2 linked regions of the Hydrogenophilus thermoluteolus genome follow. Each later gene encodes a partner of the first gene's protein in a complex. Links are inferred from orthologs where the notes say so. Each region holds a gene or a part of one and is shown in the gene's direction. Other genes may lie near its edges. The genes, in order: uvrB and HPTL_RS08010.

The links.
Region 2: the proteins of uvrB (region 1) and HPTL_RS08010 are in contact, whole or in part, in a crystal structure (PDB 7EGT), measured with the Thermus thermophilus proteins. The link is inferred for Hydrogenophilus thermoluteolus from one-to-one orthologs. Residues at the interface, in WP_096411307.1 of Thermus thermophilus: Glu23, Leu25, Arg26, Asp27, Gly28, Glu29, Arg30, Phe31, Arg55, Glu326, Asp327, Phe328, Glu379, Ser382, Gln383, His398, Gly400, Arg401; in WP_096412145.1 of Thermus thermophilus: His654, Arg656, Phe657, Gln666, Asp668, Glu669, Lys680, Arg681, Leu682, Ser683, Lys685, Tyr686, Ala687.

What each region holds. Positions count from the first base shown.
Region 1 is NZ_AP018558.1:375,533-381,372, forward strand. What follows is about bases 1,552-4,500. They hold uvrB (excinuclease ABC subunit UvrB), read left to right. Parts: upstream 1,552-1,950; coding sequence 1,951-4,050; downstream 4,051-4,500. Other genes in these bases: HPTL_RS01725 (amino acid aminotransferase), read right to left, coding at 1,552-1,867; HPTL_RS01735 (low molecular weight protein-tyrosine-phosphatase), read left to right, coding at 4,081-4,500. Also shown: ATP-dependent Clp protease ATP-binding subunit ClpA, read right to left, coding at 1-329; ATP-dependent Clp protease adapter ClpS, read right to left, coding at 332-640; more of HPTL_RS01725, read right to left, coding at 665-1,551; more of HPTL_RS01735, read left to right, coding at 4,501-4,575; HPTL_RS01740 (Rne/Rng family ribonuclease), read right to left, coding at 4,572-5,840. UniProt on the Escherichia coli protein: The UvrABC repair system catalyzes the recognition and processing of DNA lesions. A damage recognition complex composed of 2 UvrA and 2 UvrB subunits scans DNA for abnormalities.
Region 2 is NZ_AP018558.1:1,648,136-1,653,997, reverse strand. The notes cover bases 1,488-4,458. They hold HPTL_RS08010 (UvrD-helicase domain-containing protein), read left to right. Parts: upstream 1,488-1,845; coding sequence 1,846-4,071; downstream 4,072-4,458. Other genes in these bases: HPTL_RS08005 (ParA family protein), read right to left, coding at 4,120-4,458; leuS (leucine--tRNA ligase), read right to left, coding at 1,488-1,516. Also shown: more of leuS, read right to left, coding at 1-1,487; more of HPTL_RS08005, read right to left, coding at 4,459-4,902; HPTL_RS08000 (flagella synthesis protein FlgN), read right to left, coding at 4,923-5,429; flagellar biosynthesis anti-sigma factor FlgM, read right to left, coding at 5,426-5,752; flagellar basal body P-ring formation chaperone FlgA, read right to left, coding at 5,821-5,862. UniProt on the Escherichia coli protein: A helicase with DNA-dependent ATPase activity. Unwinds DNA duplexes with 3'-5' polarity. Translocates on single-stranded DNA with 3'-5' polarity. Initiates unwinding more efficiently from a nicked substrate than double-stranded DNA.

The sequences.
Region 1 (5,840 bases):
GCAACGAGCACCGCTGCGCCGGTGACGTCCGATTTTCCGGCCGACTGGACGCTGAGGATCGCCCGCTGGACGACGCGTTGGAAACCCAGGGTGGGTTGGGTGTCGAAATCGCCCTCACCGGGAACGCGCGGGACGTGGGTGTCGATGAATTGCTGCAGATCGCGGCGCAGCCCGTCGATGTTGGCGCCGACCGCGCGCAGCGCGTCCGAAGCCGAGGGGTTGTCGAGCAGCCCAAGCAACAGGTGCTCTACGGTCACATATTCGTGGCGCATCTGCCGCGCTTGGGCAAAGATCATGTGCAGAGTGACTTCGAGCTCCGGGGCGATCATCGCTAGGCTTCCTCCATGGTGCAGGCCAATGGATGGCCGTTCTTGCGGGCGAACTCGGTGACTTGCGCCACTTTGGTGGCGGCGATGTCTTTCGGGTAGACCCCGCAGACGGCCATCCCTTCATGGTGGACTTTGAGCATGATTGCGACTGCGCGTTCCGTGTTCATGTGAAAAAAACGCTGCAGCACTTCCACCACGAAGTCCATTGGCGTGAAATCGTCGTTGAGCAGCAGCACCTTGAAGAGCGGCGGCGGCTTGAGTTCGGTTTCCGCCGCCTGCGGTTCAATGTGCTCGACCGGTTGCACGCTCATGGAGGTCATTCTAGCGAGTCGCGATCAGCCGCGCAACACCGCTGCGATCGCATCGGCAACGGTATCGAGGTTGTGGCTGTTGAGCGCAGCGACACAGATCCGCCCCGAGCGCACCGCATAGATGCCGAAGTCGCGCTGGAGCCGTTCGACCTGTTCCGGCGTGAGGCCGGTGTAGGAGAACATCCCGCGCTGCGCGGTGACGAAGGTGAAGTCGCGCCCAGGAACCGCGGCTTCGAGGCGCGCGCGCAGCCCTTGCCGCATCGCTCGGATGCGGTCGCGCATGCCCGCGAGTTCCGTCTCCCACTGCTGGCGCAGCGCAGAGTCGGCGAGCACCGTGGCGACCAACGCGGCCCCATGGGTCGGCGGGTTGGAGTAGTTGGTGCGGATCACCCGTTTGAGTTGCGAAAGGACCCGCGCGGCTTCGTCGGCGGTGGTGGTGACGATCGAAAGGGCGCCCACCCGTTCGCCGTAGAGCGAGAAGTTCTTCGAAAACGAGCTCGAAATCAAGACAGGAATCCCGGCATCGCAGAAGCGGCGCACGGCAACCGCGTCGGCGTCGATCCCTTCGGCGAAGCCTTGGTAGGCCATGTCGAGGAAGGGAACGAGCGCTTTGGCTCGACAGACTTCGACGACCGTTTGCCATTGCGCTTCGGTGAGATCGGCGCCGGTGGGGTTGTGGCAGCAGGCATGGAGCACGATGATGCTGTGGGCCGGTGCGGCTTCGAGATCGGCAATCATGCCCGCGAAATCGACGCCGCCTGTTTGGGCATCGAAATAGCGGTACTCACGAACAGAGAAACCCGCTGCTTCGAAGATGCCGCGGTGGTTTTCCCACGACGGGGCGGAGATATAGACCGAAGCGTCGGGGACGATCCGCTTGAGAAGGTCGGCGCCGATACGCAGCGCCCCGGTGCCGCCAAGCCCTTGCGCGGTGACGACCCGTTTTTCTGCCAAGAGGGGGGATTGGGGGCCGAAGAGCAGGTGCTGCACCGCAGTGGTGTAGTGCGCTGGCCCTTCGATCGGCTGGTAGCCGCGTGGTTTCGGGTTTGCCGCCATCGCGGTTTCCGCTTCGCGCACGCACGCCAACAACGGAATTTTCCCGTTGTCGTCGTAGTAGACCCCAACGCCCAAGTTCACTTTGTTCGAGCGCGGGTCGGCAGCGTAGGCTTCGTTGAGACCCAGGATCGGGTCGCGCGGCGCAAGCGGGACATTGGCAAAGAGTGACATCGCGGTTCTCCAACTTTTGCGATAATGAGGGAATGAAGCGTGTGACGACGAACGATTCTACCACGGCACCTCAGGGCGATTCGGTGCCGAATCCTGGGGTCGCAACGGACCCAAACGGCGCGGATCACGGGACGTGGCACCGTTTCCCCGGTAGCCCTTTCGTGCTCTACGCCCCTTATCCGCCAGCAGGGGATCAGCCTCAGGCGGTTGCGCAGTTGGTCGATGGGTTCGAGGCTGGTCTGGCACGCCAGGTGTTGTTGGGGGTGACCGGTTCCGGCAAGACGTTCACGATGGCCAACGTCATCGCGCGCCTTGGGCGCCCGGCGTTGGTGATTGCGCCGAACAAGACCTTGGCGGCGCAGCTCTACAGCGAGTTTCGCGAATTTTTTCCCAAGAACGCGGTTGAATACTTCGTTTCGTATTACGACTACTACCAACCCGAAGCCTACGTGCCGAGCCGTGATCTCTACATCGAAAAGGATTCGAGCATCAACGCGCACATCGAGCAGATGCGCTTGTCGGCGACGAAGAGCCTGTTGGAACGGCGTGACGTGGTGATTGTTGCCACCGTCTCGTGCATCTACGGGATCGGGGATCCGGTGGACTACCACGCGATGATCCTCCACTTGCGGGTGGGGGAGCAGCTTTCGCGCCGGGCGGCGATCGAGCGTCTGGTGGCGATGCAGTACGAGCGCACCGAGACCGATTTCGTGCGCGGGACGTTCCGAGTGCGCGGTGAGGCGATCGATATCTTTCCGGCCGAACACGCCGAATGGGCGCTGCGGGTGGCGTGGTTCGACGACGAGATCGAGGCGTTGAAGCTCTTCGATCCGCTCACCGGTGCGGTGGTGCAGCAGCTTTCCCGGTTCACGGTCTATCCGTCGAGCCACTTCGTCACACCGCGCGCAACCGTGTTGCGCGCGATCGACGCGATCAAGGCCGAGCTGCGGGAGCGGCGCGAAGCGCTGCTTGCTGCGGGGAAGGTGGTCGAAGCGCAGCGGCTCGAGCAGCGCACACTCTTCGATCTGGAAATGCTCGAAGAGGTGGGGTTTTGCAAAGGGATCGAAAACTATTCGCGCCACCTTTCGGGCCGTGCGCCCGGGGAGCCGCCGCCGACGTTGATGGACTATTTGCCTCCCGACGCGGTGTTGTTCATCGACGAGTCGCACGTCACGGTGGGACAGATCGGGGGAATGTACCGCGGCGATCGCGCGCGCAAGGCCAATCTGGTCGAGTACGGCTTTCGCCTGCCGAGTGCGATGGACAATCGGCCGCTCACTTGGGTGGAGTTCGAAGCACGGATGCCGCAGACGGTTTTCGTTTCGGCAACGCCAGGGGATTATGAACGGGAAACGAGCGACGCGGTGGTCGAACTGGTGGTGCGCCCCACCGGTCTCGTCGATCCGGAGGTGTGGGTGCGTCCCGCGTCGCAGCAGGTCGATGATCTGCTCCATGAAGCGAAACAGCGCATCGCGCGCGGTGAGCGGGTATTGGTGACGGTGCTCACCAAGCGGATGGCCGAAGACCTCACCGAGTTTCTCAACGAAAACGGCGTCCGGGCGCGGCACCTCCATTCCGACATCGACACGGTGGAGCGCGCCGAGATCATCCGCGACCTACGCTTGGGGGCGTTCGACCTTCTGGTCGGGATCAACCTGTTGCGCGAAGGGCTCGATATTCCCGAGGTTTCGTTGGTGGCGATCTTCGACGCCGACAAAGAGGGGTTTTTACGTTCCGAGCGGTCGTTGATTCAGACGATTGGTCGCGCGGCGCGCCACGTTCATGGAACTGCGATCCTTTACGCGGATACGGTCACCGATTCGATGCGCCGCGCGATCGAGGAGACCGAGCGGCGGCGGGCGAAACAGATCGCTTACAACACGGCGCACGGAATTACCCCCCGTTCGGTGGTCAAAGCGGTCAAAGAGTTGATCGATGGGCTGCCTGCAAGCGGTGAGGGCGCGGCGGCCCGTACAAGCGGTCGCGCGGCGTCGCGTGCGGACGGGGATTGGTTGGCGCAGCTCGACCGCAGTGATCCGCAGGCGGTGGCGAAAGCGATTCAGAAGCTGGAGCGCGAGATGAAACGCCACGCCGAGGCGCTCGAATTCGAAAAGGCGGCGGCGGTGCGCGATCAATTGCTGGCGTTGCGGCAGTCGGTGTTCGGGTTCGAGACGGTGGCGTGACGCCTTGCCGATTCCGCTTCAGGAGGGAGTATGACGACGCCGATTCGTTTGTTGTGTGTGTGCACGGGCAATATCTGCCGGTCGCCGACCGCAGAAGGGGTATTGCGCCATCTGGCGCAGCAGCGCGGATGGACATGGGTTACGGTCGATTCGGCAGGCACGCACGACTATCATGTGGGCGAACCACCGGACCCGCGGACGCTTCGGGCCGCGCGCGCCCGTGGCTATGATTTGTCGACGCTGCGTGCGCGGCAAATCTGCCGCGACGATTTTAGGCGCTTCGATTGGATTCTGGCAATGGATCGCGGCCACCTGGCGCTGCTCGAACGGATGCGTCCGCTCGAGGCACACGCGCAGTTGGCGCTTTTCATGGCGCAAAGCCGCGCGTTTCCGAATTACGAAGTGCCAGACCCTTACTATGGTGGGCGAGAAGGGTTCGAGCAGGTGCTCGACCTCATCGAAGATGGGGCGATGGCGTGGCTCGATTGGCTGGAAGAGACCAATCGAGCCACGCAAAGCGGTTAGTTGCGCCGCGTCTCCACCTGGATGAGCGGCCCTTCGTCGCGCTTTGGGGCGCGCGGGATCACGCGCCCCAAGCCTTCAGGCTGCGGGAAAACCGGTCGATAAGTGACGCGGCTGGGGTCGGTTTCGATCCAGACGAGGCCCGCTTGCGCGACCATTTCCCGCAGCGCCGCGGTATCGGTTTCGCGGCGCGGGGCAGGCTCGTCCGTAACCTCGTGCGACTCGTTGCCCTTCGGCGTCTCTGCGTTGCGGGACGATGGCGCAGCGGTTGCAGAAGGCGCCGCGTTGGCGGGCGGCACGCCCGGTTCGGACATTGTCGGCGGGGTTTCGTGGGGCGCGTCCTCTACCGCGCCCGCTGGTAGGTCCGTTGTCGACGCAGGGGTGCCAAGAGCGGCTTCCGTTGCCGTGTTGCCGTCACGCGGGTCGCCTTCACTCAGGTTTTGCGAAACCGCTGGACGCCCCGGGGGGATGGCGGCCAGCGAACCGTCGAGCCGTTCCGGGACTGGAAGCGGCGCAAGCAGTACTGGCACTTCTTCGGAGCCTTCGGCATTCGCAGGCGACGCACCGGATTGGGGTTCGGCTGCTTCGGGTGCCGTGGCTTCTGGTGCAGCCGGTTGCGATTCGGCACCGGGCTTTTCGTCAGCGGGTGTCTGCTCGGCTGTTTCGCCGTCTTGCGGCACGACTGCCGCGGTTGCGCCAGGCTCTGCCTCCGGACGTTGGGTGGTGTCAAGAGCCGTTTCGTCCGCTGCAGTTGGAGTATCTGTCGTTTCGCCAGCAGCGCTTACTGCCCCTACTTCCGTGACTGCTGGCGTAACCGGTACCGGGAGCTGCCGTTCTGGAAGGATGCCGTCGTCAGGTACGCGCTCCTTCTCGGCGTGCTCGGGTGCTGGTGTTGCTATTTCTTCTGCCGCATCGGTGGATGCCGTCACGGCAGGTTCGGTGGCCTCGGGTTGTGCGGTTTCAGCCCCTTTGGCTGCTTCGCGCGCGGTTTCGGCCGGTTGTGCCGATGCTGCTGACGGTGCGGTCGGGGTCGGTTCTTCAGCCGGAAGCTCCTCGGTTGTGTCCGCTACCGCCGAAGTGGTTTCGGTGGTTGCTGCGTCGTAGGTTTCGGTCGGAGCAGTGGTCTCGCTTTCGGCAGCCGACTCTTTGCGCCGCCCCCGGCTGCGGCGGCGACGCCGTTTGGCCGGCGATTCGCTGCCGCTCTCCGGCGTGAGTACGAGTTCCAACGGTTCGGCGCTCGTTTCCGATTCAGCCGATGACGCGAGGGA
Region 2 (5,862 bases), 1.3 Mb from region 1 along the record:
ATTCGACGAAGGTGTCCATCGTGTCGGTTTCCCGCCGTGCGGGTCGCCCGCATTCGGGGCAGGGGACGTTGACCCAGTCGGCGAGTTCAGCTAGCGGTGAGCCGCGACCGGTGATCTCGACCGATTCGGGCAGAACGACGGGGAGTTGTTCGTCGGGGACGAGTACCTCACCGCAGTGGTCGCAGTGAATCACCGGAATTGGGCAACCCCAGTAGCGTTGGCGTGAGATCCCCCAATCGCGCAAGCGATATTGGACCCGCTGCTGACCCAGCCCTTTTTCCGCGAGCGCGGCGATGATGGCGTCGAACGCTTGCTCCGACGTGAGCCCGGTGAAGGGGCCGGAGTCGACCAGTGTCCCTTTGGCCGCAAAGGTCTCTTCCCATGGGCCTCTGCCGTCGATCGTGCCGGTGAAGCCGTCGGGACGAATGACTTGGCGAATCGGCAGACGATATTTTTGCGCGAAGGCGTAATCGCGTTCGTCGTGCGCGGGCACCGCCATCACCGCCCCTTCGCCGTACGCCATCAAGACGTAATTCGCAACCCAGACGGGGAGTTTTTCGCCCGTGAGGGGGTGACGCACGAAATAGGGGGTGGGCATCCCTTTCTTTTCCATGGTCGCGAGGTCGGCCTCGGCGACCGACCCCCGGCGGCATTCGGCAATGAATTCGGCCAATTGCGGGTCGTTTTGCGCGGCTTTCGTCGCGAGCGGATGCTCGGCCGCGACCGCGACGTAGGTGGCGCCCATCAAGGTGTCTGGACGGGTGGTGAAGACAGTGAGCACACCGCTTTCGCCGATCGAGTCTTCGTCGTAGGGGAACCGAACCTCGGCGCCAACGCTCTTGCCGATCCAGTTCGCTTGCATCCGTTTGACTTGTTCCGGCCAACCGGGGAGCGTTTCGAGCCCTTGCAGCAGTTCTTCGGCGTACGCGGTGATGCGCATGTAGTACATGGGAATTTCGCGCTTTTCCACGAGCGCACCGCTGCGCCACCCGCGGCCGTCGATCACCTGTTCGTTCGCGAGCACCGTCTGGTCGACCGGGTCCCAATTGACCCAACCCATCTTGCGGTAGATCAACCGCTTCTGGTAGAGCCGTTTGAAGAGCCACTGCTCCCACCGATAGTATTCGGGACGGCAGGTGGTGAGTTCGCGTTGCCAGTCGATCGCAAAACCCAACCGTTTCAATTGCCCCTTCATATAGGCGATGTTGCTGTAGGTCCATTGCGCGGGGGGTACGCCGTTTTGAAGCGCGGCATTTTCCGCGGGCATCCCAAATGCGTCCCACCCCATCGGTTGGAGCACGTTGAACCCTTGCATCCGTTTGGCTCGGGCCAGGACGTCGCCGATCGTGTAGTTGCGCACATGTCCCATGTGGAGTTTGCCGGAGGGGTAGGGGAACATCGAGAGGCAGTAGAACTTCGGGCGGTTGGGGTCTTCGGCCACCGCGAAGGGTTGCGTGGCTTCCCACTCGTTTTGGACGGTCTGTTCGATCGAAAAGGCGTCGTACTTCTCTTTCATCGCGATTCCTTGCCATGCGCGTAAGAATCGAAGTATAGCGCGAAGGCAAGCGGCAAAAAAAAGCCCGCGCGAAGGGCGCGGGCGGGAACTCCATGGGTTAGATGGAGAGGGAGGGAGACAAAACCACTCAAAAGAAAGGAGGAGATCACCATGAAACAGTGTAATCGCGAATTTTATCGCATCAAAAGTGATAAGGCAAGAATTTCGGTTCAGTCTTTTTGAGCGTTTGTTCTTGTTCTCGCGATTTTTCTTGACGGGATCCCCACGTGAGCGGGGGCAGTAGGGCGGCTTGGGTACAATCGCGCCTGGTACGGCGAAAAGGATGCGTGATGACCGACGGTGTGCTCGACCGCCTGGATCCTCAACAGCGGCGTGCGGTGACCCTGCCGCCTGGCCATGCGCTGGTATTGGCTGGCGCCGGCTCGGGAAAGACGCGCGTGTTGACCCACCGGATTGCGTGGTTGATCGAGCGGGAAGGGGTCGATCCGGGTGCGATTCTGGCAGTCACCTTCACCAACAAGGCGGCGCGGGAGATGCGCGAGCGGTTGGCACAATTGGTGGTGCCAGCAGCGGTGGATGGGCAGCGGGGTGTTTGGTTGGGGACGTTTCACAGCATCGCGCACCGTCTGTTGCGCCGTCATGCCACCGAAGCCGGGTTGCCGACGGCGTTCCAGATTCTGGATGCGGCCGACCAGTTGGCGTTGGTGAAACGGCTGCTCAAGCGTTTGGCGGTCCCAGAAGCGATGGTGGCGCCGCGCGAACTCGTCGGGTTCATCAACGCCCACAAAGAACGCGGGGAGCGACCGGAGGAGCTCGCGCCACAAGGCGCGCGCGGGCAATTGTTCCTCACCTTGTGGCAGGAGTACGAAGCCGCGTGCGCGCGCGAAGGGGTGGTCGATTTCGCCGAATTGCTCTTGCGGGCGCTCGAACTGCTGCACCGCAACGAAACCTTGCGGGCGCACTATCGCCAACGTTTCCAGCACGTCTTGGTCGATGAGTTCCAGGACACCAACCCGTTGCAATACCGTTGGTTGCAACAGTTGGCATGCGATGTCGCTACCGGTGAGGTGGGGGCGTGGCTCTTCTGCGTCGGGGACGACGATCAGGCGATCTACGGCTTTCGCGGCGCGATGAGCGCGTTGCTGGCGCGCTTTCAGCAAGAATACCAAGCGGAGCTCGTGCGGCTCGAACGCAACTACCGTTCGGCGGGCAACATTCTGGCTGCAGCGAACGCCATCATCGCCAACAACGCGAGCCGGTTGGGGAAAAAACTCGTGACCGATCGCGGCGAAGGGGAGCCGATCCGCACCTTCGAGGCGATGGACGAAGGGCAAGAGGCGCAATTTGTCGTCGATGAAATCGGCGCACTGATTCGCGACGGCTGGAGTGCCGACGAGATTGCGGTGCTCTACCGCACGAATGCGATGTCGCGCGTTTTCGAGCATCACCTCTTGGCTGCGGGGATTCCGTATCGTGTCTATGGGGGGGTGCGTTTTTTCGACCGCGCGGAGATCAAACACGCGATCGCCTATTTGCGTCTTCTGGTGTTGCCGGACGACACCAATGCGCTCTTGCGGGTGATCAACGTGCCGGCACGGGGTATCGGGGCGAAAACGGTCGAACAGTTGCTCGCTGCGGCTGAGAGCGAAGGGCATTGGGAGGCCGCGGTGAATAAGCTTGGTGGTCGCGGCGGCGCGGCTGTCCAGCGCTTTGCGGCGCTCATCGACGAGCTGCGCGATGCCACCGCGACGTTGCCGCTTCCGGATGCGATCGCGCTCGTGATCGAAAAGAGCGGCTTACAGGCCCTTTTTGCCGAAGAAGCTACGCGTGATCGCGCAGCGCGCGAAGAGCGGCTGGAGAACCTGGCGGCGCTCGTTGATGCGGGCCACGAATTCGTCACCGAGATGGCGCGCGAAGGCATCACGGCGACCGGGCACGAGATGCTCACCCTGTTTCTTCAGCACGCCGCGCTCGAATCGGGGGAAATGCAAGCAGGGAGTCACGAGCGCGCGGTGCGTCTGATGACGGTGCATGCCGCGAAAGGGCTGGAGTTCGGCGCTGTTTTTTTGGTCGGGTTGGAAGATGGGGTATTCCCTCACGAAAATGCGCTCCCCAATTTTGGCGGCGACGGTGCCGGCCTGGAAGAGGAGCGGCGGTTGATGTACGTAGCGGTCACTCGTGCCAAAGAGCGGCTCTATTTGAGTTGGGCGGCAAGCCGGTTTTGGCATGGCGCAAGTCGTTACCGCCCGGTTTCCCGTTTCGTTACCGAGATTCCCGAAACGCTGTTGTTGCCGCTTTCGGGGCGCAAGCCGCGTGCGCCGGGATGGGACGCCGAGTCGAGCGCGGCGTCTTCCCCGCCATCTGCGCACACGTCGGGTGATCGGCCCGGTTCCTCGTGGCAGCCAGGACAAGCGGTTCGTCATCCCAAGTTTGGCGAAGGGGTGATTCTTCAAGTGGAAGGCAGCGGTGTGCACCAACAGGCAACGGTTCGTTTCGGCCCTAGTGTCGGGGTCAAACGGTTGCTCTTGAGCGTGGCGAAGCTCGAAGCGTTGTAAACGGGAAAGGTACTGGGGGTTGCCGGAGCGGCAGCAGTCAATAGTGCGTTACGACTGGGGAACGCGGGCTTCGATCGCGGCGAAGAGCGCAACCATTTTTTGCGTCAAGGGGTGTTTCGGGGCAAAAGCGATCAGGGGTTCGCGCCGTTCGTGGGACGTTTTCACCACCACCGACGAAGTCAAGAAGGGTTCCAATACCGGCAATCCCGATTCGGCAAGCTGCGCCACGGCGCGTTGCGTCACCCCGGCCCGCGTTTGGTACTGGTTGACGACGATGCCCAAGATGGCCAAGCGCGGGTTGTGGTCGATCCGGATTTCCGCTACCGTTTCCGCGAGTTGCAGCAGCGCCCGGCGCGAAAAATCGTCGCAGTCATAGGGGATCAGGCAGTGGTGGCCTGCGATGAGCGCAGAGCGGGTCAGGAAATTGAGGGCAGGCGGCGTGTCGAGATAGACGCGATCGAATGCCGGCGCCAACTGATCCAAAAGGTCACGGAGTTTGAAGATTTTGTAGCGGCTCTCCAGCTTGGGCAGGAGCGCTTCCAGTTCGGGATCGCTGGCGGCAACCGCCAGGTTGGACCACCGAGTGGGGTGGGCGAACGCTTCGCTGGGCCAGGGGTTGAGGCGAAAATTGAGCGTTTGATCGAAGTAATCGGCAAGCGTGGGTTTGGGCGACTCAATGGCACCCAGCGCGTAGAGCGTGGCGTTGCCCTGCGGGTCGAGGTCGATCAACAAGGTGCGATGCCCTTGTGCCGCAGCGATTGCCGCCAAATTGACCGCAAGCGTCGATTTGCCTACGCCCCCTTTTTGGTTGAAGATGACGAACCGCTCCATCGTACCCCTTCGTTACGCATTCACGCCGAACCGATTTTCCGGGAATGCCCCGTGAGGGTCAAGCGCGATTGCCCTTTGTCATCATAGATGTTCAGGCGCTCTTGACTGTGGAGCAACACGTCGAGCGCTTGCTGCACGAAATGCTGTTTCTCTCGCAGCAATACCCCGTTTTCTTGGTTGCGCTCCTGACATTGTCTGGCCAGTTGACACACTGCATGCCACGCGTCGGCAAGCGGCGGCAACCGTTGCCACGCGGTGAGCACCGCTTTCTGTTCCGACTCGGCACCGGCAACAGTGCTTGCCACCACCCGCAGCTTCTGGCGCTCGAACCCTTGAAGCTGGTCGGCGATGCGGTTTTTTTCCGTGACGGCCGCTTCGATCGCTGCGGGGTCGTTGCTGTGCAGGGCGCGCCGTTCGGCGTCGAGTGCCGTCAGAAAGCTTTTCAGCACCGCGATTTCCTCTTGGAGTATGCGCGCAAGGAGGGTCTGCTGGGTCGCGGTGGGCGCGGGCAGCTTCGCTTCGCTCATGATTCGGAATGGAGCAATGCTTCGACTTCACGCACCAAGCTGTCGGCAATTTTTTCCGGGTGGATCCGGAATTGACCGCTTTGAATCGCGGCGCGCAGCGTCTCGACTCGCTGCCAGTCGATTTCGGGAACCTCGTTCATCATCTGCTCCGCTCGCGCCAGAAGGCTCGCTCGGGAAGAGAGCGCAACGGTTTCGTCCGCCGATGCCGATGGAGGAGGAGGCAGACGACCCCCTCCTGGGCCCGGTTCCGGCTTGCGCGTCGATGGAGTCCCGCGCACTGAAGGGTCTCCGCCAGGTGGCAGAATTGGTTTGTCGATTTTCATCGGTTTCCCGTTCCTCGATTCCGGTATTCGCAGTTAACGGTTCACGCGGAAAATTCTTGAGCCGTTTTTCATTCGACGACCACTGCGCCGTCGGCTGTGGCGCTGCCTTC